DNA from 3 places in the Streptomyces vilmorinianum genome. Region 3 is predicted to be linked to each of the others. Evidence: riboswitches for the same ligand, from Rfam matches in the RefSeq annotation. Region 3 holds a riboswitch; each other region holds the start of a gene.
The links. A riboswitch is a leader RNA that binds a small molecule or an ion and turns the genes downstream of it on or off. The one in region 3 is predicted to bind cyclic di-AMP.
Positions count from the first base shown of each region.

Region 1: it holds a riboswitch for cyclic di-AMP, as region 3 does, so the genes downstream of both, FDM97_RS04315 (LysM peptidoglycan-binding domain-containing protein) here and FDM97_RS25745 (M23 family metallopeptidase) in region 3, are expected to answer to the same signal.
Region 2: it holds a riboswitch for cyclic di-AMP, as region 3 does, so the genes downstream of both, FDM97_RS21955 (M23 family metallopeptidase) here and FDM97_RS25745 (M23 family metallopeptidase) in region 3, are expected to answer to the same signal.

Region 1 covers NZ_CP040244.1:891,715-899,186, forward strand. Annotated here, with positions in the region: gene FDM97_RS04295 (nucleoside triphosphate pyrophosphohydrolase) at 1-91, shown strand, start outside; gene FDM97_RS04300 (globin domain-containing protein) at 85-1,296, opposite strand; gene FDM97_RS04305 (cytochrome P450 family protein) at 1,373-2,614, shown strand; gene FDM97_RS04310 (LysM peptidoglycan-binding domain-containing protein) at 2,728-3,711, shown strand; cyclic di-AMP (ydaO/yuaA leader) riboswitch at 3,971-4,146, shown strand; gene FDM97_RS04315 (LysM peptidoglycan-binding domain-containing protein) at 4,150-4,836, shown strand; gene eno (phosphopyruvate hydratase) at 5,129-6,409, shown strand; gene FDM97_RS04325 (FtsB family cell division protein) at 6,497-6,970, shown strand; gene FDM97_RS04330 (DUF501 domain-containing protein) at 7,033-7,472, shown strand, end outside.
Region 2 covers NZ_CP040244.1:4,687,989-4,695,460, reverse strand. Annotated here, with positions in the region: gene hpnH (adenosyl-hopene transferase HpnH) at 1-251, shown strand, start outside; gene dxs (1-deoxy-D-xylulose-5-phosphate synthase) at 323-2,200, shown strand; gene FDM97_RS21970 (aspartate aminotransferase family protein) at 2,197-3,582, shown strand; gene FDM97_RS21965 (helix-turn-helix domain-containing protein) at 3,658-4,287, shown strand; gene FDM97_RS35955 (DUF6126 family protein) at 4,308-4,463, shown strand; gene FDM97_RS21960 (tyrosine-protein phosphatase) at 4,541-5,353, opposite strand; cyclic di-AMP (ydaO/yuaA leader) riboswitch at 5,735-5,891, shown strand; gene FDM97_RS21955 (M23 family metallopeptidase) at 5,894-6,874, shown strand; gene FDM97_RS21950 (SGNH/GDSL hydrolase family protein) at 7,037-7,472, shown strand, end outside.
Region 3 covers NZ_CP040244.1:5,543,395-5,550,866, reverse strand. Annotated here, with positions in the region: gene FDM97_RS25760 (DNA gyrase/topoisomerase IV subunit A) at 1-606, opposite strand, end outside; gene FDM97_RS25755 (M16 family metallopeptidase) at 843-2,195, shown strand; gene FDM97_RS25750 (M16 family metallopeptidase) at 2,222-3,589, shown strand; cyclic di-AMP (ydaO/yuaA leader) riboswitch at 3,801-3,967, shown strand; gene FDM97_RS25745 (M23 family metallopeptidase) at 3,981-4,751, shown strand; gene FDM97_RS25740 (GntR family transcriptional regulator) at 4,949-5,641, shown strand; gene FDM97_RS25735 (HPr family phosphocarrier protein) at 5,800-6,081, opposite strand; gene FDM97_RS25730 (GNAT family N-acetyltransferase) at 6,256-7,472, shown strand, end outside.

The sequences.
Region 1 (7,472 bases), 4.7 Mb from region 3:
CGGCGTCGACCCGGAGGCGGCACTGCGGGCGGCGGCCCGCGTCTACCGCGACACGATCCGCGCGGCCGAGGGCGTCCCGAGCGCTCAGTAACCGCGCGGCGCCCTGGCCTCCGGGTTGTGCCAGACCAGGTCCGGGGGTTCGAGGAGCCACTCGGCGGTGCTGCCGGGGCGGGGGCGGAAGCGGCCGACGGCCGGCAGCGCGTCGTGGAAGATCCGTCCGGGGCCGGTTCCGAGGTGCTCCAGGACGGGGACGGTCTCGGTGAGGAAGCCCGGCGGGCCGGCGACGTACACGTCGTGCTCGGGCCAGTGGCCGTACGTGTGGAGGGCGTGGAGCAGCCGTTCGGTCGCCTGGTCGCGCGGGTGGCGGGGCGCGGAGGTGATGTACGTGACGTGCAGCCCGGGTATCCGCTCCTTCAGGCGCTCGACGTCCCCCCGCCCGTACAGGTACTCCTTCGCGCGCGCGACCAGGAAGAGCCGCCCCTCCGTGCCCTCCGGTCCGTGGGCCGCCTCCTCCAGGAGCGCCTTGACCGGGGCCCAGCCCGTCCCGGCGGCGATGTAGGTGCGCGGGTCGCCCGGCGCGGTCCGCGAGGTCAGCGCGCCGCCGGGCGCGCTCAGCCGCAGCGGCTCGCCCTCCCGCACCCGGTCGACGAGCGCCGTGCTCATCGTGCCGCCCCGGATCCGGCTGACGTGCAGATCCACCGTGCCGTCCGCGCGGACCGCGTTGGCCAGGGAGTACGTCCGCCACACCCGCGGCACCCGCGGCGAGCTGAGGCTGACGTACTGTCCGGGCCGGTACGCGAACGGCCGCCGCGGCCGCAGGGTCAGGACCGCCAGGTCCTCGCCGAGCCGCTCGTGGCGCACCACGACGGCGTCCCACCACGGCGGCTCGCCGACCTCCGCCGCCTCCTCGGCGCCCCGCATCATCAGGTCGGCGACGAAGCCGTACGCCTCGGTCCACGCCTTCTCGGCCTCGACGGTCCAGGCCGCCCCGGCGGCGTGCGCGAAGGCGGCGGTCAGGCTGGCCCCGACGGCGGCGTAGAGCGCGGGCGCGGCCAGGAACTTGCGGTGGTCGCGGCCCAGATGGGAGAGGTAATCCGGGAGCCCGGGGTCCTCCAGGTGCGTCACGACATGGGTGAGCGCGGCGAAGAGCCGGTCGCGCTGCGGCCGCATGTCCTCGGGGAAGAGCTCGCGGACGCCCGGGTTGTTCCAGAAGAGATGGGAGTAGAAGAAGGTGACGGCGTGCTCGGCCCGTCTCTCGACGACGGCGAACGAGCTTCTGATCAACTGGGCATCCACTCGGGAGAATCTAGGCCACGCGTCTTCACACGACGATCACATCGCCGGACCGGCGGCGACCTTGTACCGTCTCAGGGTGAGCAAGCCCCCCGCCCCCGAGCTCTTCACCTGGGAGTTCGCGACCGATCCGTACCCCGCCTACGCCTGGCTGCGCGAGCACGCGCCCGTCCACCGGGCGAAGCTGCCCAGCGGGGTCGAGGCCTGGCTGGTGACGCGGTACGCGGACGCCCGGCAGGCCCTCGCCGACCAGCGTCTGTCGAAGAACCCGGCCCACCACGACGAGCCCGCGCACGCCAAGGGCAAGACGGGCATCCCGGGGGAGCGCAAGGCCGAGCTGATGACGCATCTGCTCAACATCGACCCGCCCGACCACACGCGGCTGCGGCGGCTGGTCTCGAAGGCGTTCACCCCGCGCCGGGTCGCGGAGTTCGCCCCGCGGGTGCAGGAGCTGACGGACGACCTCATCGACCGGTTCGCGGCGCGGGGCTCGGCCGACCTCATCCACGAGTTCGCCTTCCCGCTGCCCATCTACGCGATCTGCGACCTGCTCGGGGTGCCGCGCGAGGACCAGGACGACTTCCGCGACTGGGCCGGGATGATGATCCGCCACGGCGGCGGGCCGCGCGGCGGGGTCGCGCGCTCGGTCAAGAAGATGCGCGGCTATCTCGCCGAGCTCATCCACCGCAAGCGGCTCGACCCGGGCGACGACCTGATCTCCGGGCTCATCAAGGCCTCCGACCACGGCGAGCACCTGACGGAGAACGAGGCCGCCGCGATGGCCTTCATCCTCCTCTTCGCGGGCTTCGAGACGACGGTCAACCTCATCGGCAACGGCGTGTACGCGCTGCTGCGCAACCCGGACCAGCGCGCGCGGCTCCAGGCCTCGCTCGCGGCGGGGGAGCGGGACCTCCTGGAGACGGGCGTCGAGGAGCTGCTGCGCTACGACGGGCCGGTGGAGCTGGCGACCTGGCGGTACGCCAGGGAGCCGCTGACCATCGGCGGGCAGGAGATCCCGGCGGGGGACCCGGTGCTCGTCGTGCTCGCCGCCGCGGACCGCGACCCGGAGCGCTTCGAGGAGCCGGACACGCTCGACCTGTCCCGGCGCGACAACCAGCATCTCGGGTACGGGCACGGCATCCACTACTGCATCGGCGCCCCGCTCGCCCGGCTGGAAGGGCAGATCGCTCTCGCGACGCTGCTGACTCGCCTGCCGGACCTGCGACTTGGGGCCGATCCGGCCGATCTGCGGTGGCGCGGCGGGCTCATCATGCGTGGATTGCGCACGCTTCCTGTCGAGTTCACCCCTCTTGCGAACTGACGTGCCGTCAAGACTGTGACTTTTACGTGATCTCCGCTGCATCGACTTGTTACTGACGTTCGAATGCCGCTACGTTCACCGTCACCTCAGCAGTCACGCGAAAGGCACTCCGCATGCGCTCCGGGAACGGACGACACCGTAGACCCCGTCAGGCCCCCGCCATCGTCGTCGCAGCCGGTGTGACCGGCTCGGCGCTCGCGCTGCCGCTCCTGGCCGCGGGCTCCGCCTCCGCCGCCGACGCCGCCACCTGGGACCGGGTCGCCGAGTGCGAGTCGGGCGGCCAGTGGAGTGCCAACTTCGGCAACGGGCTCTACGGCGGGCTGCAGTTCACCCAGGAGGGCTGGGAGCGTCACGGCGGTCTGGCGTACGCGACGAGCGCGGACTACGCGAGCCGCGCCCAGCAGATCGCGGTGGCGGAGAAGGCGCTCGCCGCGGGCGACACGCAGTGGGACACCTGCGCCCCGATCGCCGGTCTGACGAACGACGGCACCGCTCCCGAGGTCGACCCGGGGCCCGCCGTCACGCCGGCGCCCACCGGGCCGGTCTACGGCTCGAACCGGACCGAGGGCCTGCCGGCCGGCCCCGAGGCCGTCCCCACCCAGCCCGAGACCACCCGCACCACCCCTGCCGGCCCCACCACCCCCGCGACGCCGGACGCCTCGGCGCCGTCGGACGCGCCGATCTCCGGCGCCACCCCCGAGACCTCCGTCACGCCCTCCACCCCGGCCGCCCCCGGCACCGGCAAGCACCGCGGCGACGCCGCCAAGGAGGAATCGGGCACTACGGACAAGGTTGACGATTCCGGTCGTCATGCCGCACCGGTCGACGGGCCTGACGCGCCGACAAGTGACGTGACCGGCGGTGAGGGTTCGAATAATCCGGATACAACAGACACGTCGGACGCTACGGGCATCGCGGGCGAATACACCGTCAAGCCGGGCGACAGCCTCTCCGAGATCGCCCAGCAGAACGAGCTCCCCGGCGGCTGGACCTCCCTCTATGACGCCAACCGTCAGACCGTCGGTGCCGATCCGGACCTCATTCACCCTGGTCAGAGCCTTGACCTGACGATCGGCCTGCCGCAGAAGGCGAAGTAGTTCGGGGTCGTATGTCCGGTTCTGTGCAAGTGAGACATGGGTCTCTTCGTCCCAACTGGCCCGCCACGTCCGCAAACTCTGCTTCCGTCACCTCTCACCTGCGTAAACACCCTTCGTCCGGCGGCGAGTAGGGGCGTTTTCTCCTCAATGCCCGTCTTTGAACTTCGGCGGGGTCTGTGTCTACGGTCGTCACCGCTCGCCACCGCGGGCCTCGTCGACCGGTACGCCGAATCCTGCCGCCGGCCGATGGGAACAGTCGTCGCGTCACGCGCCGAAGGCAGGAGCGGGGGACCCAAGGTAAGTGCCGTCCCCGGCCGTTGAGACAGACGGCCGACGGACCGGCTTGGGGTGAAGCCGCGCGCTGGGTCGCGCGGCCGGGCAACTCACATGGCCCGAACCCGACAGCTCACCTCGCAGGCGTCGGTGAGGAGAAGTCCCATGCTGTTTTCCGCCAAGGGCAAACACCGTCGTCCCTCCAAGGCCACCCGCGCCGTCGCCCTCGCCGGTGTCGCCGGCGTCGCCGTCGCCGCCCCGCTGATGACCGCCGGGTCCGCCTCGGCCGCGACCACCTCCGAGTGGGACGCCGTCGCCCAGTGCGAGTCCGGCGGCAACTGGTCCATCAACACCGGCAACGGTTACTACGGCGGCCTGCAGTTCTCGGCCTCCACCTGGGCCGCCTTCGGTGGCACCGCGTACGCCGCGACCGCCGACCAGGCCTCGAAGTCGCAGCAGATCACCATCGCCGAGAAGGTCCTGGCCGGCCAGGGCAAGGGCGCCTGGCCGACCTGTGGCGTCGGCCTGTCCAACGCCTCCTACGAGGGCGGCGCCGAGGCGAGCACCCAGCGGAGCGCCCCGCGGCAGGAGCGTCAGGCCGAGCAGCCGGCGACCCGCAGCGAGCAGCGGACCGCCCCGAAGGCCGAGTCGAAGAAGACCGTCACCACCCCGACCGGCAAGAAGGTCAAGAAGGGCGACGGCGAGTACAAGGTCGTCGCCGGCGACACCCTGAGCAAGATCGCCGCCGCGCACGACGTCAAGGGCGGCTGGGAGAAGCTCTTCGAGCTCAACAAGGACGTCGTCGAGGACGCCGACCTGATCTACCCGGGCCAGCAGCTTCACCTGAAGTGAGCCCGACGGCTCGCGTGAGTCCGGCGGCTCACGCGGGTCCCACGACCCTCCCGCGGTGACCACCCCGTCCCGGCGCGCCCTTCCCCCCGTGCGCGCCGGGACGGGGTTTCCGTGTTACCGATGAGTAGTTCCGGGGTCCTTTGACCCGGGATGCATGCCCTTGGGTCCTTTTTCGTCCCAGGGGGCGGGCGCCCGGCTGGCCGGAGGCCCCGAGCCGGTTAGGCTCTTGTCGCAAGGCCAAAGCGACCCTGCATCGCATGCATCTAGCGTCACATCCCAGAAGGAGATGCTCGTGCCGTCCATCGACGTCGTCGTAGCCCGGGAAATCCTGGACTCCCGAGGCAACCCCACGGTCGAGGTCGAGGTCGGCCTCGACGACGGCAGCACCGGCCGTGCTGCCGTTCCGTCCGGTGCCTCCACCGGAGCGTTCGAGGCCATTGAGCTCCGTGACGGAGACAAGAGCCGCTACATGGGCAAGGGTGTCGAGAAGGCCGTTCTCGCCGTCATCGAGCAGATCGGCCCGGAGCTCGTCGGCTACGACGCCACCGAGCAGCGCCTGATCGACCAGGCGATGTTCGACCTGGACGCCACGGACAACAAGGCCTCCCTCGGCGCCAACGCCATCCTCGGCGTCTCCCTCGCCGTCGCGCACGCCGCCTCCGAGGCCTCCGACCTCCCGCTCTTCCGCTACCTGGGCGGCCCGAACGCGCACCTGCTGCCCGTTCCGATGATGAACATCCTGAACGGCGGCTCGCACGCCGACTCCAACGTGGACATCCAGGAGTTCATGATCGCGCCGATCGGCGCGGAGTCCTTCTCCGAGGCCCTGCGCTGGGGCACCGAGGTCTACCACACCCTCAAGTCCGTCCTGAAGACCAAGGGCCTGTCCACCGGTCTCGGCGACGAGGGCGGCTTCGCCCCGAACCTCGGCTCCAACCGCGAGGCGCTCGACCTCATCCTCGAGGCCATCAAGCAGGCCGGCTACGTCCCGGGCAAGGACATCGCGCTGGCGCTCGACTGCGCCGCGTCCGAGTTCTACAAGGACGGCTCCTACGAGTTCGAGGGCAAGTCCCGCTCGGCCGCCGAGATGACGGACTACTACGCGGAGCTCGTCGACGCGTACCCGCTGGTCTCCATCGAGGACCCGCTGTTCGAGGACGACTGGGCCGGCTGGAAGACCATCACCGACAAGCTCGGCGCCAAGGTGCAGCTGGTCGGTGACGACCTGTTCGTCACCAACCCGGAGCGCCTGGCCCGCGGCATCGAGGAGAGCACCGCCAACGCCCTCCTGGTCAAGGTCAACCAGATCGGTTCGCTGACCGAGACCCTGGACGCCGTCGAGCTGGCCCAGCGCAACGGCTTCAAGTGCATGATGTCCCACCGCTCCGGCGAGACCGAGGACGTCACCATCGCCGACCTCGCCGTCGCCACCAACTGCGGCCAGATCAAGACCGGCGCCCCGGCCCGCTCCGAGCGCGTCGCCAAGTACAACCAGCTCCTGCGCATCGAGGAGATCCTCGACGACGCCGCGGTCTACGCCGGCCGCAGCGCCTTCCCGCGCTTCAAGGGCTGAACCTCCCGCAGGTAGCTTCCGTACGTCCCCGCACTCGGTCCCGTACCGTGTGCGGGGACGTACGCATTGAAGAGGGAGGCGGAAGACATGGCAGCGAAGGACCGGGACCGGTTCTCGACCGCGACCCGGATCAGGCTGCTCGGCGAGCAGACCGCCGCCCGCGTCTACCGCTCCCAGACCCGCCGCCAGGCCCGCCGCTCGCGCCTCACCGGCCGCGCGGCTTTCCTCGCCCTGGTCGTCTGCTCGCTGGTGGTGGCGCTCGCCTACCCCATGCGGCAGTACGTCTCCCAGCGCGGCGAGATCGCCGACCAGGAGCGCAGGGCCGCCGAGGCCGCCGACCGGGTCGAGCAGCTCAGGGACGAGAAGGCCCGGCTCCAGGACCCCGCGTACGTCCGCCGTCTCGCCCGCGAGCATCTGCACTACGTCATGCCCGGCGAGACGGGCTTCACCGTGAACGACCCCGACGCCGAGCGCGCCCGGCGCACCGAGCAGGGCGCGGCCGACCGCCCCTGGTACTCCCATGTCTGGGAGGGCGTCGATCACGCCGACGCGGGCCGCTGACGCGGCGACGCGAGATGATGGCCCCACCGAACCGCCCCACCGACGAGAAGACAGACGCAGGCATGGAAACGCCCCCTCCGCAGACCGCACGCACCGAGCCGACCGAGGCGGACGTCGCCGCCTTCGAGGCGCAGCTCGGCCGCCCGCCCCGGGGTCTGCGCGCCATCGCGCACCGTTGCCCCTGCGGCAACCCGGACGTCGTCGAGACCGCGCCGCGGCTCCCGGACGGCACCCCGTTCCCCACCACGTACTACCTGACCTGCCCCCGCGCCGCCTCGGCGATCGGCACCCTCGAGGCCAACGGGGTCATGAAGGAGATGCAGGCCCGGCTCGGCACCGACCCGGAGCTGGCCGCCGCCTACCGGGCCGCGCACGAGGACTACATCGCACGCCGTGACGCCATCGAGGTCCTGGAGGGCTTCCCGAGCGCCGGCGGCATGCCGGACCGGGTCAAGTGCCTGCACGTCCTGGTCGGCCACTCGCTGGCCGCCGGCCCCGGCGT
Region 2 (7,472 bases), 860 kb from region 3:
GGGCGATCCCGAACTACTCGCTCTTCGGCTGGCAGCGACCCTGCTATCTGATGAGCGACGGCTACGTCCCCACGTACCGCGAGCTGATCGAGGAGACCGACTGGGACAAGTACGGCCGCGGCAAGGACCCGCGCTGCGCCAACTGCATGGCGCACTGCGGCTACGAGCCCACGGCCGTCCTCGCCACGATGGGCTCGCTGAAGGAGTCCCTGAGGGCGGTCCGCGAGACCGTCTCCGGAAACAACAGGTGAGGTGACGTGGACGGGGGAGCCCGCGCCACCGCGCGCGGGCCCTCCCGCCGGCCGACGAAAGGGGGCCGAGCATGACGATTCTGGAGAACATCCGGGGGCCGCACGACCTCCGGCCGCTCAGCGGCGCGGAGCTCGACGAACTGGCCGAGGAGATCAGGCAGTTCCTGATCCACGCGGTCGCGAGGACCGGAGGCCATCTGGGCCCCAACCTCGGTGTGGTCGAGCTGACGATCGCCCTGCACCGGGTCTTCGACTCGCCCGCCGACCGTGTCCTCTGGGACACCGGGCACCAGGCCTACGTCCACAAACTCCTCACCGGCCGCCAGGACTTCTCCAAGCTGCGCAGCAAGGGCGGGCTGTCCGGCTACCCCTCCCGCGAGGAGTCGGAGCACGACGTCATCGAGAACTCGCACGCCTCCACCGTCCTCGGCTGGGCCGACGGGCTCGCCAAGGCCAACGAGGTGTCCGGCCGCCCCGACCACGTGGTCGCCGTCATCGGTGACGGCGCCCTCACCGGTGGCATGGCCTGGGAGGCGCTGAACAACATCGCCGCCGCCAAGGACCGCCCGCTCGTCATCGTCGTCAACGACAACGAGCGCTCCTACGCCCCGACGATCGGCGGCCTCGCCGACCACCTGGCCACCCTGCGTACCACCGACGGCTACGAGCGCTTCCTGGCCTGGGGCAAGGACGTCCTGGAGCGCACCCCCGTCGTCGGCAGGCCGCTCTACGAGTCGCTGCACGGCGCGAAGAAGGGGTTCAAGGACGCGTTCGCCCCGCAGGGCCTGTTCGAGGACCTGGGGCTGAAGTACGTCGGTCCCATCGACGGCCATGACATCGAGGCCCTGGAGTCCGCCCTGACGCGCGCCAAGGGCTTCGGCGGGCCGGTCATCGTCCACTGCCTCACCGAGAAGGGCCGCGGCTACCGGCCCGCCCTGGAGGACGAGGCGGACCGTTTCCACGCCGTCGGCGCCATGGACCCCCTCACCTGCGAGCCGCTGGCCCCGGCAGCCGGCCCGTCCTGGACCTCCGTCTTCGGCGACGCGATCGCCGAGATCGGGGCCGAGCGGCCGGACGTCGTCGCGATCACCGCCGCGATGCTGCACCCCGTCGGCCTGACGAGGTTCGCCGAGCGCTTCCCCGACCGGGTCTGGGACGTCGGCATCGCCGAGCAGCACGCCGTCGTCTCGGCCGCGGGCCTCGCGACCGGCGGACTCCACCCGGTCGTCGCCGTGTACGCGACCTTCCTCAACCGCGCCTTCGACCAGCTGCTGATGGACGTGGCCCTGCACCGGTGCGGGGTCACGTTCGTCCTGGACCGGGCCGGTGTCACGGGCACCGACGGCGCCTCGCACAACGGCATGTGGGACCTCTCGCTCCTGCAGGTCGTGCCCGGTCTGCGCATCGCGGCCCCGCGCGACGCCGCGCAGCTGCGGGCCCAACTGCGCGAGGCCGTCGACGTCGACGACGCCCCGACGCTGCTGCGCTTCCCCAAGGAGACGGTCGGGGCGCCGGTGCCGGCCGTCGGCCGGATCGGCGGCATGGACGTGCTGCTCCAGGAGCCGGACGCGCAGGTGCTGATCGTCGCCGTCGGCGTGATGGCCGAGGTCTGCCTCCAGACCGCCGACCTGCTCTCCGGCCGCGGCATCCGCTGCACCGTCGTCGACCCCCGCTGGGTCAAGCCCGTCGACGAGGCCCTCGCCCCGCTCGCCGAGCGGCACCGGCTCGTGGCCGTCGTCGAGGACAACAGCCGAACGGGCGGTGTCGGCGCGACCGTCGGGCAGGCGCTGCGCGATGCCGGCGCCGACGTACCGCTGCGCACCTTCGGCATCCCCGAGCAGTTCCTCGCACACGCCAAGCGCGGCGAGGTGCTCGCCGATCTCGGTCTCACCCCGGTGGAGATCGCCGGGCACATCAGCGCGGCACTGACCCGGAAGAAGGGGCAATGAGCAAGGAGTTCGACCTCGCGGCGCTGCTCGCCGAACGCGGCGCCGACCGCTACGAGCTGCACACCCGGTACCTCAACCACCAGCTCCCGCGCATGCTGCACACCATCGGCTTCGACAAGGTCTACGAGCGGGCCGAGGGCGCCCACTTCTGGGACTCCGACGGCGGCGACTACCTCGACATGCTGGCCGGCTTCGGCGTCATGGGGCTCGGCCGGCACCACCCCGTGGTCCGCAAGGCCCTCCACGACGTCCTGGACGCCTCACTCGCCGACCTCACCCGCTTCGACTGCCCGCCGCTGCCCGGGCTGCTCGCCGAGAAGCTGCTCGCCCACAGCCCGCACCTCGACCGGGTCTTCTTCGGCAACAGCGGTACGGAGGCGGTGGAGACCGCGCTGAAGTTCGCCCGGTACGCCACCGGGAAGCCGAGGATCCTCTACTGCTCCCACGCCTTCCACGGCCTGACCACCGGTTCTCTGTCGGTCAACGGAGAGAAGGGCTTCCGGGACGGCTTCGCCCCGCTGCTGCCCGACACCGCGATCGAGCTGGGCGACCTCGACGCCCTGGAGCGGGAGCTGAGCAAGGGCGACGTGGCCGCGTTCGTCGTCGAGCCCATCCAGGGCAAGGGGGTGCACGAGGCCCCGCCCGGCTTCCTGCGCGCCGCCCAGGAGGTGCTGCACCGGCGCGGCGCCCTGCTGATCGCCGACGAGGTGCAGACGGGGCTCGGCAGGACCGGCGACTTCTACGCGTACCAGCACGAGGACGGTGTCGAGCCGGACCTGGTCTGCGTCGCCAAGGCCCTCTCCGGCGGGTACGTGCCCGTCGGCGCCACGCTCGGCAAGGACTGGATCTTCAAGAAGGTCTACTCGTCCATGGACCGGGTCCTCGTCCACTCGGCGAGCTTCGGCTCGAACGCACAGGCCATGGCCGCCGGGCTCGCCGTGCTCTCGGTCATGGAGACCGAGGGGACGGTGGCGCACGTGCGGCGGGTGGGCGAGCTGCTCTCCTCGCGCCTGAAGGAGCTCGTCCCGCGCTACGAGCTGCTCAAGGAGATCCGCGGACGAGGGCTGATGATCGGGATCGAGTTCGGGCGCCCGTCCTCGCTGGGGCTGCGCAGCCGGTGGACGATGCTGCAGGCCGCCCGCAAGGGGCTCTTCGCGCAGATGGTCGTGGTGCCGCTGCTCCAGCGGCACCGGATCCTGACGCAGGTGTCGGGGGACCATCTGGAGGTGATCAAGCTGATCCCGCCGCTGATCATCGACGAGACGGACGTGGACCGCTTCGTGACCGCGTTCACGGCCGTGATGGACGACGCTCACGGCGGTGGCGGACTGATGTGGGACTTCGGAAAGACGCTGGTCAAGCAGGCGGTGGCGCAGCGCTGACCCCTGGCGCGGTGGGAATTTTGCCTCTGGGGCAAGAAACTTGCCCCAGAGGAAAGATCCTGGCGGAATGGAGGCATGGACCACCTCCCCGGGGAGCAGTCCCCGGATCCCGCCGCACCGGACGCTCTGCCCGACGTCGCTCCGCAGCTGCGCGGTCTGCGCCGCCGCCGCGGGCTGACGCTGGAGGCCGCCGCCCAGCGCGCCGGTCTCTCCCCGGCCCATCTCTCCCGGCTCGAGACGGGCCGCCGGCAGCCCTCGCTGCCCATGCTGCTCGCCCTCGCCCGTATCTACGGTACGACCGTCTCGGAGCTACTGGGCGAGGTTCCGCCCGAACGTGATCCGATCGTCCGGGCCGGCCGGTCGGAGCCCGTGGAGGCCGACGGCTGGATCTACCACCAGGCGGGCGGACCCGGCCGTGCCCTGCAGGCGCTGCGCGTCCACGTGCCGTACGCCACCCGGGCCGACATCGTGCGCGTCCATCCCGGCGAGGAGTGGCTCCATGTCCTCGAAGGCCAGGTGCGCCTCGCGCTCGGCGACGCCGTGCACGTACTGGATCCGGGGGACAGCGCGCACTTCGACTCGCTCACCCCGCACCGCATCGGCGCCGCCACCCGCGGCGGGGCCGAGCTGCTCTTCGTCCACACGCTGATGCAGAGCCCCGCCGCCGAGCTGTGCCTCGGCGACGGGACCCCGCATCTGCGCTGAGCCCTTCGAAAGGGGCCGACATGTCCGACAAATCCGTACCGGTCACTGGCGAGGAACGCGGGGGCGGCACGTTCCCCCGCGGGCTCGTGATCCGGCTCTTCGCCTATCTGGTGGCCGGCCACCTCTTCGCGGGCTTCCTCTATCTGCTGTTCATGCTGGGCGGGCAGAACCAGTAGCGGGACAGGGGGAGGCGAGACAGGGAGAGGCGAGACAGGGAGAGGCGGGGCAGGGAGAGGCGGGGCAGGGGGCGGGACTAGGCCTCGGTGACGAGGCGCTCGCGCAGCCGCTCCCGCGTCTCGGGGGCGAGCTTCAGGCCGTCCGAGAAGTAGCGCTCGGTCGTCCCCCAGGTCTGCTCCAGCGTCTCGAACGCCGCCCGCAGATACTCCGCGCGCGCGTCGAAGAGCGGGCCCAGCAGCTCCATCACCTCGGGCGACATGGCGTCCGCGGCGGTGGAGCTGCGGCGCACCTTGTAGCGACGGTGCGGATCGTTCGACTTCAGATAGTCGGCCTCGATCGCCTCGCGCTCGACGCCCACCGCGAGCAGCGAAATGGCGATGGAGAGGCCCGCCCGGTCCTTGCCGGCCGCGCAGTGCATCAGCGCGGGCATGCTGTCCTCGGCCATCGCGTGCAGGATGCGGCTGTGCTCCGCTGTCCGCTCGACCATCATCTTCCGGTATGAATCGGACATTCGGGCAGCCGCCTTGCCGTCGCCGAGGATCTCGCGCAGCTGCTCCAGGGCGCCCGTGCTGACGAGCTTCCAGAACTCCTTGCCGTCGGCCGGGTCGTTGAGCGGGATGTTCACGTTCCGTACGCCGGGAAGCTCGACATCAGGACCCTCCACCTTCCGGTCCGCCGCGTTGCGGAAGTCGAAGACGGTGTGCAACCCGAGGGTGGAGAGGAACGCCGCGTCCTCCTCGGTGGCGTGCGCGAGGTGACCGCTGCGGAAGAGGCGCCCGAACCGCACCGACCCGCCGTCCACGGTCGGCAGGCCGCCCACGTCCCGGAAGTTGCGCACTCCGGTGAGCTCGGGTTCGGTCGACGGGACCTGCGGCAGCTGCTGCGTCACGAGTGCTCCTGAAGGTTGACGGATCGAGATCGGTTCCCGGGGCAATCATCCCGGGTGCGCCTCTTCCCGCCCACCCCGGGTACAAGAATGGGTGTTCTGTCCGAATTGAGCTCTTCGATATAACGCGCCCTGGTTGCAGGGGAGATGGCCCTCGGTGCGTGAGCAGGGTCATAAAGGTGACGGACCGTGCCTGATCGTCTCGGGTAATCCCCGTACGAGAAAAGGAGATCGAGGTCCCGTCATCCACGGAGGGTGACCGGAATTCGGTGCGAATATCACGTCCCGGATTGATCCATGAAATCGACGGCTTGTTCGCGCCGACCCCGCTCGTCTACGGTCACCGTCAATCCGGTCGGACCGCCGAATCCTGCCACCGCCCGGAATTCGCACCCACCCACGTGCGGCAGGAGCGGGGGACCCAGGTAGTACGCCGATCCTTCAGGTCAGGACGGCTCGGGGTGAAGCCGCGTGAGAACGCGGCCGGACATCTCCAGTCCGAACCCGACAGCTCACCTCGCAGGCGACGGAGAGGAATTCGCCATGCCCGCGAAGGGTAAGCACCGCCGTCCCAAGGTCAACCCGATCACACGCGGATTCGTCGCCGCCGGTACGGGTGGCGCCGTCGTCGCCCTGCCGCTTCTCGGTGCGACCGGAGCCCACGCCGCCGACAAGGCCGCCCCGGCTGCCGTGACGCCCGAGCAGGCCGTCGCCGCCATTGCCGCCGCCGCCCCGGCGAAGGCCCCGGCCGCCGCGCCCGCCGCCGCCAAGCCGAAGACGTACCGCGTCGTCCCCGGCGACTACCTGTCCAAGATCGCCCAGGAGCACCACCTCGCCGGCGGCTGGAAGAAGCTCTACGAGGACAACCGGCAGGTCGTCGGCGAGAACCCCTCGCTGATCTTCCCCGGCATGAAGCTCACCCTCGGCGCCAAGTCGACGGCCAAGGCCACGCCCAAGGCCGCCGCCCCGAAGGCCACCACGAAGGCCGCCCCCAAGGCCGCCCCCAAGGCCGAGAAGCCGTCCTCCGCCTCGGGTGAGTCGCGCAGCTCGCGCTCCACCGAGCGCAGCACGGTGGAGTCGACCCAGGCCGCCCCCGCCGCCCCCGCGCAGAGCGTGTCCTCCGGCTGGGTCGCCCCGGTCGGCGGCGGCGTCTCCACCCCGTACCGCGCCTCCGGCTCGATGTGGTCCTCCGGCTACCACACCGGTGTCGACTTCATCGCCTCCTCGGGCACCTCGGTCAAGGCCGTCGGCGCGGGCACCGTGCACTCCGCCGGCTGGAGCGGCGCCTACGGCAACGAGGTCGTCATCCAGCACGCCGACGGCACGTACTCGCAGTACGCGCACCTCTCCTCCCTCTCCGTCTCCGCCGGCCAGACCGTCTCCGGCGGCCAGCAGATCGGCCTGTCCGGCTCGACCGGCAACTCCAGTGGTCCGCACCTGCACTTCGAGATCCGCACCGGACCGAGCTACGGCTCGGACATCGACCCGCTGGCCTACCTGCGCCAGCACGGTGTCGGCATCTGACGCACACCCAGCACCCGACGGGCCCGGCACCTCTGTGCCGGGCCCGTCGCGTGTCCGGAGTATTCCGGCTTGGCGGAATCTTGACCGGTGGCGTATCTCACCCGGCGTCAACCCCTCCTTACGGTCGCGTAGGTCACACCTGTAAGGGAAGGATGTGCTCCCGTGGCAGACGATTCGAGATCAACAGACATGAACGTATTCGGGTCGTACGCGGCGATCGGTGACAGCTTCACCGAGGGTGTGGGAGATCCCGGGCCCGACGGGAAGTACGTCGGCTGGGCGGACCGCTTCGCGGTTCTGCTCGCCGACCAGCTGCCGGAGCACGACGCATTCCGTTACGCCAACCTGGCCGTACGCGGCCGCCTCCTCGACCAGATCGTGGAGGAGCAGGTCCCCAGGGCGAAGGAGCTCGCCCCGGACCTGGTGAGCTTCTGCGCGGGGGGCAACGACATCATCCGCCCCGGCACCGACCCCGACGACGTCGCCGAGCGTTTCGAGCGCGCCGTGGCCGAGCTGACCTCCGCCGTCGGCACGGTCATGGTGACGACCGGCTTCGACACCCGGGACGTACCCGTGCTGCGCCATCTGCGCGGCAAGA
Region 3 (7,472 bases):
CACCTCGCCCAGGTTGTGCGGAGGCATGTTGGTCGCCATGCCCACCGCGATGCCGGACGCGCCGTTGACCAGCAGGTTCGGATACGCGGCGGGGAGCGCGACCGGCTCCTGCTCCTGGCCGTCGTAGTTCGGCGAGAAGTCGACGGTGTCCTCGTCGATCGACTCCGTCATCATCAGCGCCGCGGCGGCCATCCGGGACTCGGTGTACCGCATGGCGGCCGGCGGGTCGTCGTTGCCCAGCGAGCCGAAGTTGCCGTGGCCGTCGACGAGGGGGAGCCGCATCGAGAAGGGCTGGGCCATGCGCACCATCGCGTCGTAGATCGACGCGTCGCCGTGCGGGTGCAGCTTGCCCATGACCTCGCCGACGACACGGGCGCACTTCACATAGCCGCGGTCGGGGCGCAGGCCCATCTCGTTCATCTGGTAGACGATGCGGCGCTGGACGGGCTTCATGCCGTCGCGGGCGTCCGGCAGCGCGCGGGAGTAGATCACCGAGTACGCGTACTCGAGGAAGGAGCCCTGCATCTCGTCGACGACGTCGATGTCGAGGATCCTCTCCTCGAACGCGTCGTCCGGCGGCGGTGTCTTCGTGCTGCGGCGGGCCATCGCGGCTGCGGCTCCTTCACCAACAAGGTTGATCTGACGCGGACCATTGTGGACCGTCCCACCGACAACGCCGACCGCGACCCGGGCACGGCCCCCTGTGAGCCGGTGCATGAGCCGTACGCGACGGCCGGGCGACCCGGAAGAGGGACGCCGCGAACCTGCGGGAACTTCGCCAGGTGGTAGTGCGCTTGCATACAGTGGCAGGACTTTTCCATATCGCGATCGAAGGGACGTACATGCCCATGGGTCACACGGCCACGGCAGAGGCCGGCTCCGGCGGCCTGACAGCGACCGAGCACCGGCTGGCCAACGGCCTGCGGGTGGTGCTCTCCGAGGACCACCTGACCCCGGTCGCCGCGGTCTGCCTCTGGTACGACGTCGGCTCGCGCCACGAGGTCGCGGGCCGCACGGGCCTCGCCCACCTCTTCGAGCACCTGATGTTCCAGGGCTCCAAGCAGGTCCACGGCAACGGGCACTTCGAGCTGGTGCAGGGAGCGGGCGGCTCGCTCAACGGCACGACGAGCTTCGAGCGCACCAACTACTTCGAGACCATGCCGGCCCACCAGCTGGAGCTCGCGCTCTGGCTGGAGGCGGACCGCATGGGCTCGCTGCTCGCGGCCCTGGACGACGAGTCCATGGAGAACCAGCGGGACGTCGTCAAGAACGAGCGCCGCCAGCGGTACGACAACGTTCCCTACGGCACGGCCTTCGAGAAGCTGACCGCCCTCGCCTACCCCGAGGGCCACCCGTACCACCACACGCCGATCGGCTCCATGGCCGACCTGGACGCGGCCACCCTCGAGGACGCGCGGGCCTTCTTCCGCACGTACTACGCGCCGAACAACGCGGTGCTCTCGGTCGTCGGCGACATCGACCCCGAGCAGACCCTGGCCTGGATCGAGAAGTACTTCGGCTCCATCCCGTCCCACGACGGCAAGCTCCCGCCGCGCGACGGCACGCTGCCCGACACCATCGGCGAGCAGCTGCGCGAGGTCGTCGAGGAGGAGGTCCCGGCCCGCGCGCTGATGGCCGCCTACCGGCTGCCGCACGACGGCACGCGCGAGTGCGACGCCGCGGACCTGGCCCTGACGGTGCTCGGCGGCGGCGAGTCCTCGCGGCTCCACAACCGCCTGGTCCGCCGGGACCGCACGGCCGTGGCCGCCGGCTTCGGCCTGCTGCGCCTGGCGGGCGCCCCCTCGCTCGGCTGGCTGGACGTCAAGACCTCCGGCGGTGTCGAGGTGCCCCGCATCGAGGCCGCCGTCGACGAGGAGCTGGCCCGCTTCGCGGCCGAGGGCCCGACGCCCGAGGAGATGGAGCGCGCCCAGGCCCAGTTGGAGCGCGAGTGGCTGGACCGGCTCGGCACGGTCGCGGGCCGCGCCGACGAACTGTGCCGCTACGCGGTGCTGTTCGGCGACCCGCAGCTCGCCCTCACCGCGGTGAACCGGGTCCTGGACGTCACCGCGGCGGAGGTGCGGGCGGTCGCCAAGGCCAAGCTGCGCCCGGACAACCGCGCGGTGCTGGTGTACGAGCCGCTCGGCACCGAACAGAGCGACAGCGACAGCGACGAGGAAGAGGGAGCGGACCAGTGACCGACGCCGGCGCGCCTTTGACGAGCATGACGTTCCACCCGCAGCCGGAGGCGGGCATCGCCAAGCCGTGGGCCTTCCCGGCCCCGGACCGCGGAGCGCTGGACAACGGTCTGACCGTGCTGCGCTGCCACCGCCCCGGCCAGCAGGTGGTGGCCGTCGAGATCTTCCTCGACGCCCCCCTGGACGCCGAGCCCGAGGGCCTCGACGGCGTCGCCACGATCATGGCCCGCGCCCTCTCCGAGGGCACGGACAAGCACACGGCCGAGGAGTTCGCCGCCGAGCTGGAGCGCTGCGGCGCCACGCTCGACGCGCACGCCGACCACCCGGGCGTACGGGTCTCCCTGGAGGTCCCCGTCTCCCGGCTGCCCAAGGCGCTCGGCCTCCTCGCCGAGGCCCTGATCGCGCCGGCCTTCCTCGACACCGAGGTCGAGCGCCTGGTGCGCAACCGGCTCGACGAGATCCCGCACGAGACGGCCAACCCGGCCCGCCGGGCGGCCAAGCAGCTCTCCAAGGAGCTCTTCCCGGCCACCTCCCGTATGTCCCGGCCGCGCCAGGGCACCGAGGAGACGGTGGAGGCGATCGACGCCGCGGCCGTGCGCGCGTTCTACGAGGCGTACGTCCGGCCCTCCACGGCCACCGCCGTGGTCGTCGGCGACCTGACCGACGTGGATCTGGACAAGGTCCTCGACGAGACGCTGGGCGTCTGGACGGGGAACGCCGCCGAGCCGCGCCCCGTCCCGCCGATCACGGCCGACGACACGGGCCGCGTCGTCATCGTGGACCGCCCGGGCGCCGTCCAGACCCAGCTGCTGATCGGCCGCGTCGGCGCCGACCGGCACGACCGCGTCTGGCCGGCGCAGGTCCTCGGCACGTACTGCCTCGGTGGCACGCTCACCTCCCGCCTGGACCGCGTCCTGCGCGAGGAGAAGGGCTACACGTACGGTGTCCGGGCCTTCGGTCAGGTGCTGCGCTCGGACGGCAAGGGACACGGTGCCTCGATGCTCGCCATCAGCGGCTCCGTCGACACGCCCAACACCGGCCCGGCGCTCGACGATCTGTGGAAGGTGCTGCGCACCCTCGCCGCGGAGGGTCTGACGGACGCGGAGCGCGACGTGGCCGTGCAGAACCTGGTGGGTGTGGCTCCGCTGAAGTACGAGACCGCGGCCTCCGTCGCCGGGACGCTCGCCGACCAGGTCGAGCAGCACCTCCCGGACGATTTCCAGGCGCAGTTGTACGCGCGCCTGGCCGAGACCGGCACGGTGGAGGCGACGGCGGCCGTCGTCAACGCCTTCCCAGTGGACCGCCTGGTCACCGTGCTCGTCGGTGACGCCGCCCAGATCGAGGAGCCGGTGCGCGCCCTCGGTATCGGTGAAGTCACCGTCGTCACAGGCTGATCGAGCCGGATCGAGCCGGATCGAGCCGGTTCCGAGGACCCCGACGTCACTGTACGTCGGGGTCCTCCCCTTTGTCCGGATTGCAGCAGAGGGTGGCCGTATGCCCTGTGGCATGTCTTACAAACGGGCGTGTCTGTTTGGTGATTGAAAGACGATCCGCTTAGCGTCGGTCCGGCTGTTCGCCAGTTGCACCCGCCGCACCCGCGGCATCGGACAGTCATCGCCGAGTCCCCGTCAGGCGCGAGCCTGGGGAGCCGGGGACCCACACGAAGTCCCTGGGGTGAATCGGACGCCTTCGCACCGCGTGCGGAGGGGCCCGTAGGAGACCTTCCTGCTCCGAACCCGTCAGCTAACCCGGTAGGCGAGAAGGAAGGAAAGGATCAGCCACTACATGGCGTTCACCCGTGCCACCGGGAAGCATCGTGGTCCGAGCCGTCTGACGCGCCGCAGCGCGGGGCTCGCCGGCGTGGCGACGCTCGCCACCACCGGCGTCATCGGAACCCTCGCCTCCCCGGCGTTCGCCGCCGACACGGACGCTCCCTCCCTCGAGGACACCGGCCTGACCCAGGTCGTCGCCGCCGACTCCCTCGCGAAGACCATCGACGCCCAGGCCGCCGCGCAGGAGCGCGAGGCCGTCGAGGCCCTGGAGCGCGCCAAGGCCGCGGCCGAGGCCAAGCGCAAGGCCGAGGCCCGCGCCAAGGAGATCCGCGCCGCCAAGGAGCGCGCCGCCCGTGAGGCCGAGCGCAAGCGTCTGAACTCCTTCCAGCTTCCCGTGGCCGGCTCGTACGTGACCACCGGCTACAAGGCCGGCGGCTCGCTCTGGTCCTCCGGCAGCCACTCCGGCGTCGACTTCCGCGCGGCCTACGGCAGCACGGTCGTCTCCGTCGGCTCCGGCACCGTCGTCGAGGCCGGCTGGGGCGGCGCCTACGGCAACAACATCGTCATCCGGATGAACGACGGCACGTACACCCAGTACGGCCACCTGTCGGCCATCAGTGTCTCGGTCGGACAGTCCGTCACCCCGGGCCAGCAGATCGGCATCTCGGGCTCGACCGGCAACTCGACCGGCCCGCACCTCCACTTCGAGGCGCGCACCAGCGCCGAGTACGGCTCCGACATCAACCCGGTCGCGTACCTGCGCGCCCGCGGCGTGAACGTCTGATCCACGCCCCACCCGCGTCAGAAAAGCCCCGGCTCGTACTGAGCCGGGGCTTTTCGCTGGCCAAAAGATATCCATGGATCTCCGGTAGCCATCGGAAATGTCTCTCCGCTGCAATAGAGTCACCGAAGAGTCGGCGAGGAGCCGGCGAACAGGCGTCAATCGGATGGGTTTCGCGCGGATTAAGGCGGAGGTCGAACATGCGCATTCCCGCGCACTCGGTATGCACGGCGATCCGGGACGACATCGTCTCCGGAGCCTTCGAGCGCGGCAGCCGGCTGACCGAGGAGCAGCTGGCCCGCCGCTACGGAGTCTCCCGCGTCCCGGTCCGCGAGGCCCTGCGCACGCTGGAGTCGGAGGGCTTCGTGATCACCCGCCGCCACGCGGGCGCCCATGTCGCCGAGCCGACCGAGCAGGAGGCGGCCGACCTGCTCGACGTACGGGCGCTCCTCGAGCCGCTCGGAGCCGCGCGCGCCGCCCAGCGTCGTACCGAGGCCCATCTCAAGGTGCTGCGTGGCCTGGTCAGGCTGGGTCAGGAACGGGCCAGACGCGGCCAGGGCGAGGATCTGCGCTCGCTCGGCAGCTGGTTCCACGAGACCCTGGCCCAGGCCTCGGGCAGCCCGGCGCTCACGGCCCTGCTCACCCAGCTGCGGCACAAGATCGCCTGGATGTACACGGTCGAGACCCCCGCCCAGCCCGTGGAGGCGTGGGCCGAGCACGGGGCGATCGTGGACGCGGTGGCGCGGGGCGACGCCGAACGCGCCCGTACGCTCACCGCCCTGCACGCCGAGCGCTCCCTGGTCCTGCACCGGCTGAAACGGCCGGAACGCCCGGAACGCGGCCGTGTGAGGGCTTCGCAACACGTCGTAAACACGGCGAGCATCCGGAATTAACGAGCACGCCGTATACAAAGAGGGAGCAATTCGGCGGGCGGAATTCGTGCTGCGCCGAATTCCGATGGACTGTGCTCTTACTGGAAAGCGGAGAAAACGAAGGAGCCGCACCCGCCGGAATTCCGGCCGGTGCGGCTCCTTCGTGTGTGGTCCTTGGGTCAGACGGTCTCGGGGAGCTCCTCGAGCCCCTCGGCGACCAGTCGCGCCAGACGGTCCAGAGCGGCCTCGGCGCCGTCGGCGTCCGAAGCGAGCACGATCTCCTCGCCGCCCTGCGCGCCCAGGCCGAGCACCGCGAGCATCGACGCGGCGTTGACCGGGTTGCCGTCGGCCTTGGCGATCGTCACGGGGACGCCGGAGGCCGTGGCAGCACGGACGAAGATGGAGGCGGGGCGGGCGTGAAGGCCCTCGGCCCAGCCGACATTGACGCGGCGCTCAGCCATGGTGTTGCCCTTCAAAGTCTCAGCGGTTGTCTAGACCAGTCTCTCACGGGTTGCGAGGTGCTCGTAGCCGACCTCCGGCCCCGGCGGGACGGCCGTTCGGCCCTCCTACCTTGCATGGCGCACACAGCGTGCGCGACCGGTGCCACTGTCGTATCCCGGCCGTACGCTTGCCCCATGCAGAGCGCGTCGGAACAGCCTGAACACGCATACCCCGACCACTGGGAAGCGGATGTGGTCCTCCGTGACGGCGGCACCGCGCGCATCAGGCCCATCACCGTTGATGACGCCGACCGACTGGTCAGCTTCTACGAGCAGGTCTCGGACGAGTCGAAGTACTACCGCTTCTTCGCGCCCTACCCGCGCCTCTCCGCCAAGGACGTCCACCGCTTCACCCATCACGACTTTGTGGACAGGGTGGGACTCGCGGCGACCGTCGGCGGAGAGTTCATCGCCACCGTACGCTACGACCGCATCGACGCCCAAGGCATGCCCGCCAGCGCTCCCGCCGACGAGGCCGAGGTCGCCTTCCTGGTCCAGGACGCCCACCAGGGGCGGGGCGTGGCGTCCGCACTGCTCGAACACATCGCGGCGGTGGCGCGGGAGCGGGACATCAGACGGTTCGCGGCGGAGGTGCTGCCCGCGAACACGAAGATGATCAAGGTCTTCACGGACGCCGGGTACACCCAGAAGCGCAGTTTCGAGGACGGCTCCGTGCGGCTCCATCTCGACCTGGAGCCCACCGACCGCTCGCTCGCCGTGCAGCGCGCGCGGGAGCAGCGGGCCGAGGCCCGCTCGGTGCAGCGCCTCCTCGCACCCGGCTCGGTCGCCGTCATCGGCGCCGGGCGCACCCCGGGCGGGGTCGGCCGTACGGTGCTGCGCAACCTCCTGGACTCCGGCTACACCGGGCGTACGTACGCGGTGAACCGCGCCCTCGCGGAGGGGACCGGCTCCCTCGACGGGGTGCCGGCCTTCCGCTCCGTCGGGGACATCGGCGAGCCGGTGGACCTGGCGGTGGTGGCCGTCCCGGCCGACCGGGTGCCGGAGGCGGTCGCCGACTGCGGAGAGCACGGGGTGCAGGGCCTGGTCGTGCTCTCGGCGGGCTACGCGGAGAGCGGGGCGGAGGGGCGGGACCGGCAGCGCGAACTGGTACGGCAGGCCCGCTCGTACGGGATGCGGATCATCGGGCCCAACGCCTTCGGGATCATCAACACCTCGGCCGGTGTCCGGCTGAACGCCTCGCTCGCGCCGCAGATGCCGACGGCCGGGCGGATCGGTCTGTTCACCCAGTCCGGCGCGATCGGCATCGCGCTCCTCGCCGGACTGCACCGGCGGGGCGCCGGCCTCTCCTCCTTCATCTCGGCGGGCAACCGGGCGGACGTCTCGGGCAACGA